One region of the Mycobacterium sp. AMU20-3851 genome, then DNA from elsewhere that is predicted to be linked to it. Evidence: predicted binding sites of a transcription regulator. Region 1 holds the regulator's gene; the other holds the start of a gene.
What was found. Region 1 encodes HspR, which represses chaperone genes until heat shock. Its sites were predicted from a motif close to ANNTGAGTNNNNNNNACTCANNT; they were not measured.

Region 1 (2,396 bases):
TTCTCCAGCGAGGGAGCCGAATTCAACCTCGGTGACCTGTTCGATCAGGCCGGCCAGGCAGGCGGCGCCAACATCGGCGACCTGTTCGGCGGACTGTTCGGCCGCGGTGCCCAGCAGCCTCGGCCCAGCCGGCCGCGGCGGGGCAACGACCTGGAGACCGACACCGAGTTGTCGTTCCTGGAGGCGACCAAGGGCGTGGCGATGCCGCTGCGGCTGACCAGTCCGGCTCCGTGCACCAACTGCCATGGCAGCGGTGCCCGGCCGGGCACCAGCCCGAAGGTGTGCCCGAGCTGTAACGGTGCCGGTGTGGTCAACCGTAACCAGGGTGCGTTCGGTTTCTCCGAACCCTGCACCGAATGCCGGGGCAGCGGTTCGATCATCGAGCATCCCTGCGATGAGTGCCGTGGCACCGGCGTCACCACCCGGACCCGCACCATCAACGTGCGGATCCCTCCGGGCGTCGAGGACGGTCAGCGGATCAGGCTGGCCGGACAGGGTGAGGCCGGGCTGCGGGGAGCCCCGTCGGGCGACCTGTACGTCACCGTGCACGTGCGTCCGGACAAGGTGTTCGGGCGTGACAGCGACGACCTGACCGTCACCGTGCCGGTGAGCTTCCACGAGCTGGCTTTGGGCACAACCCTTTCCGTGCCGACTCTGGAAGGCAAGGTCGGGGTCCGGGTGCCCAAGGGCACGTCGGACGGACGGATCCTACGGGTCCGGGGCCGGGGTGTGCCGAAACGTTCGGGTGGTCACGGTGACCTGCTGGTCACGGTGAAGGTGGCGGTGCCGCCGAACCTGGACGGTGAAGTCGCCGAGGCGCTGGAGGCGTACGCGAAAGCGGAGCGGGCCAGTGGATTCGACCCGCGTGCCGGATGGGCGGGGAACCTGTGATGAGCGCTTGCGCGAAGAACCGGAGGCCCAGGTGAGCAAGCGCAACGAAGCTCGGACCTTTCTCATCTCGGTGGCCGCCGAGCTGGCCGGGATGCACGCGCAGACCCTGCGCACCTATGACCGGCTCGGACTGGTCAGCCCGCAACGCAGCTCCGGAGGAGGTCGGCGCTACTCGCAGCACGACGTCGACCTGCTCCGCGAGGTGCAGCGGCTGTCCCAGGACGAGGGCGTGAACCTCGCCGGTATCAAACGCATCATCGAACTCACCAATCAGGTTGAGGCGCTACAGAACCGGGTGTCCGAGTTGACCGCCGAGCTCGAGCGGGTGCGTAAGCCCAGCACCGCACTGGTGTTGTGGCAGCCGCGCAACAAGCGTCAGGCGTAGACAAGCCAGCGACTGGCCGGGCCAGCCCGTCCGGTCGTCACCACCACAGCACGATCGCGGTACACACGATCAGGATGCCGGCTTCTCCAGGAACTGGTTGTCGAGGAATTGGGTGTAATCGGGCAGTTCCGTGGTCGGCTCGATGGACTTCTGGGTTTTCGCCCACTCGCCGAGTTCGGTCAACTTGGTGGCCAGGCCGCGCAGCAACCCGTCGACGAGATGGCGCATCTCGCACTCGGTCGGTTGTTGGACGGCTCACTGGCCGAGTCGGATCCGCTGACCGCCACGCTCAAGATCGGGACCACCTGTGGTTGCTCAGGGGATCAGGACACGGTGACGCTGAACTCGAACGTCACCGGCTCACCGTCGGCGACCCGGTAGCCACCACGTCGCAGCGCGTCGGTGGGTGCGGCCATCGGTTCGATGGCGATCAGGTCATCCCCTTCGGGAGCGAACAGCTGTGCAGCCGGGTAACCCTGAGCGAAAAGCACGTCGATGCGGTGCGTCCCACCGGTGACGGTGAACACCGCACGCTCGGGCACCCGGTCGAATCCGTCGTCGAGTGCCCGGTCGGCCAGCGGCTCCGATTCGGCAGCCCAGGGTTCTCGTGCCCCGGTCGGCAGACCCCGATCGTCGACCGGCAGGTGACGCATCGCGGGAGTGGTCAATACCCACTCGGCGCGCGGCACCCCGGGAATCGTGAGGTACGGGTGATACCCGAAGCACAGTGGCACCGCCACCCCGGTGGCGGGAGCGACGGTGGTCGCGATGGTCAGCGTGCGGTCGGCAAGCGTGATCCGCTGGGTCAGCTCATGCGGAAACGGGAAGGCCGCCAACAGTTCCGGGGTGTCGTAAGCGAGCACGGCGGTCAGCTCATGCGCGGAATGCTCCACCCGCCAACCCGGGTGTGCGGCGAGCACGCCGTGCATGGGTGCACCGTTCGGGTCGGTGCGCACCCCGGCCACGCCGCCCAGGTCTACCGTCGCGGACCCGGCGGCATAGTCGTTGCCGCTCAGCCGGTTCGCCCACGGGTACAGGATCGGGATGCCCATTGTCTTGGCGTCGGTGAGGTAAGCCTGCAGGCCGCGGCGCTGGCCGAGGAACTCGACCCCGTCCTCGG
Region 2 (2,396 bases), 2.7 Mb from region 1:
GTTCGCCGGCGCGCTGCGCATCGAACGCATGCCACAGCCCAGAACGTAGTCTTCGGGCGTCGTCGAGCGCGGCTTTGTCGACCAGTCCTGCGCTTTCCGGTGCCAGTGCCACTCTGTCGAGCCACTGAGTGAAAGCAGCAGGGCTGTCCAGCAGTTCTGCGCCCAGTACCGGAGTCCGTCGGTAGACGGTGTTGCAGAAGTCGAGTGCGACATGTCCTCCGACGAAATGGTCATCGACCCATACCGTGCCGCTCTCACCCATGGAGTGCGTGATCCTGGTGAATGTCATGCACGAACGTGTTGATGGTGTAAGCCATTTCGACAGCGTGCGTCTCGGTGAGGAAATGACCGCCGTCATAGATGTGGGCTTCCACCTTCTCCAATGCGGCGTGATATGCGAGCACTTCTGCAATGTCGAATGCGAAGTCGTGGCGACCCCAGAACAGCAGACAGGGCGGCTGGTGGGCACGGTGGAACTCGGCGATCACCGGGAATCGGTCGACGTGCCGACGGTAGTCGAGAAAGAGCCGCTCGTGAATGTCTATGTTGCCCGGCCGGGAGAGCCGCTCCCAATCCAGATGCCAGGATTCGCGGGGGTGCCACGGCACCAGCCGGTCGGGCAGTCCGCGTAGGTAGGTGTCCCGAGTGCCTTCGAAGTTGAACCAATCCCCCATGTCAGCATGGGATTCCGGTGTCGGATCGGCCCAGTAACGGCGAACCGGATCCCACACCTCCCCGAGCCCCGCCTCATGCGCGTTGCCGTTCTGCAGCACGATCCCGAGCAGTCGATCAGGGTGTCTCGTGGCGAGGTAGTAGCCCACCGGCGTACTGAAATCCGTGAGGTAGAGGACATAACTCGTCAGGTCGAGGGCCTCCAGCAGACCCTCGACGATGACGGCCAGGTGCTCGAAGGTGTAGTCGAACTGCGCCAGGTCGGGAGCGTCGGAGAATCCGAAACCGATCAGGTCAGGAGCAATGACATAGTGTTCGGCGCCCAGGATGGGCAGCATCTCCCGGAACGAGTGCGACGAGCTCGGCGATCCGTGCAGCAGCACGATGCCCGTCGATGACGGGAGGCCGGTCTCCCGATAGTGGACGGTGAGTCCGTCGACCATCCGATCGTGATGTCGAGTCCTGGTGGCGTTTCGCATGACTGGAACCCCGTAACCGTTATATTGGGTTTATTTAGTTACAGAGTGCCACGCATCAGTCCGGACCGGCAAGGTCGTGTTCGCCCACAGCGCATCACCGGCATGCCGGGAACAACCACACCGGCGCGGTAGTTGAGTGCATCAGAATCAACTTTGGAGGATTGATGCCTGAAGCCATCGCAGTCCCGGTCTTGTTTGTCAGTGAACCCATCCTGCTGCCCGGCATGGTGGTGCCCATCGAGCTCGATGACGCCGCCCGTGTCGCCGTCGAAGCCGCCCAGGCCGCGGCCCCGGAGGGCCAGGACGGCCGGCTGCTGATCGCCGCGCGCCTGGACGACCGCTACCCCACCTACGGTGTGCTGGCCTCGATCGTGCAGGTCGGACGCGTTCCGGGTGGTGGCGTTGCGGCCGTGGTCAAGGGTGAGCGCCGCGCCCACATCGGTACCGGCACCACCGGTCCGGGCGCCGCACTGTGGGTCGAGGTGACCGAGGTTGCCGATACCGAGGCCACCGCCGAGATCAAGGCGTTGGCCGCCGAGTACAAGAAGCTGCTCCTGGCCATGTTGCAGCGCCGCGAGGCCTGGCAGATCGTGGACGTGGTGAACAAGATCAGCGACCCGTCCGCACTGGCCGACACCGCGGGGTACGCGTCGTATCTGACCGGCGAACAGAAGCGTGACCTGCTGGAGACCGAGGACACCGCGGACCGCCTGAGCAAGCTCATCCAATGGACCGGTGAGCACCTGGCCGAGGTCGAGGTCAACGACAAGATCGCCGAGGATGTCCGGGCCGGGATGGACAAGCAGCAGAAGGAATTCCTGCTGCGCCAGCAGCTGGCCGCGATCCGTAAGGAACTGGGCGAACTGGGTCCTGATGGCCAGGAAGGTGAAGCTGACTACCGCGCCCGCGTCGAGGCCGCCGACCTGCCCGACAACGTGCGCGAGGCCGCCCTGCGCGAGGTCGGCAAGCTGGAACGCACCAGTGACCAGAGCCCGGAGGGCGGCTGGATCCGCACCTGGCTGGACACCGTGCTGGACCTACCGTGGAACTCGCGCACCGCGGACTCCGCCGACCTGAAGGCGGCCAGGGAGATCCTGGACGCCGATCACCACGGCCTGGAGGACGTGAAGGACCGGATCGTCGACTACCTGGCGGTGCGGGCCCGGCGCGCCCAACGCAACATGGCCGTCGTCGGCGGCCGCGGTTCGGGTGCGGTGATGGTGCTGGCCGGCCCTCCCGGTGTCG

Region 2: the regulator HspR is predicted to act here: its motif matches at 1,282-1,304, upstream of lon (endopeptidase La).

Annotation. Positions count from the first base shown of each region.
Region 1 is NZ_CP146371.1:5,262,294-5,264,689, reverse strand. It holds gene dnaJ (molecular chaperone DnaJ) at 1-891, shown strand, start outside; gene V4U86_RS25235 (heat shock protein transcriptional repressor HspR) at 983-1,276, shown strand; gene V4U86_RS25230 (hypothetical protein) at 1,346-1,504, opposite strand; gene V4U86_RS25225 (aldose 1-epimerase) at 1,600-2,396, opposite strand, start outside.
Region 2 is NZ_CP146371.1:2,516,484-2,518,879, reverse strand. It holds gene V4U86_RS12035 (CGNR zinc finger domain-containing protein) at 1-262, opposite strand, end outside; gene V4U86_RS12030 (alpha/beta fold hydrolase) at 255-1,115, opposite strand; gene lon (endopeptidase La) at 1,316-2,396, shown strand, end outside.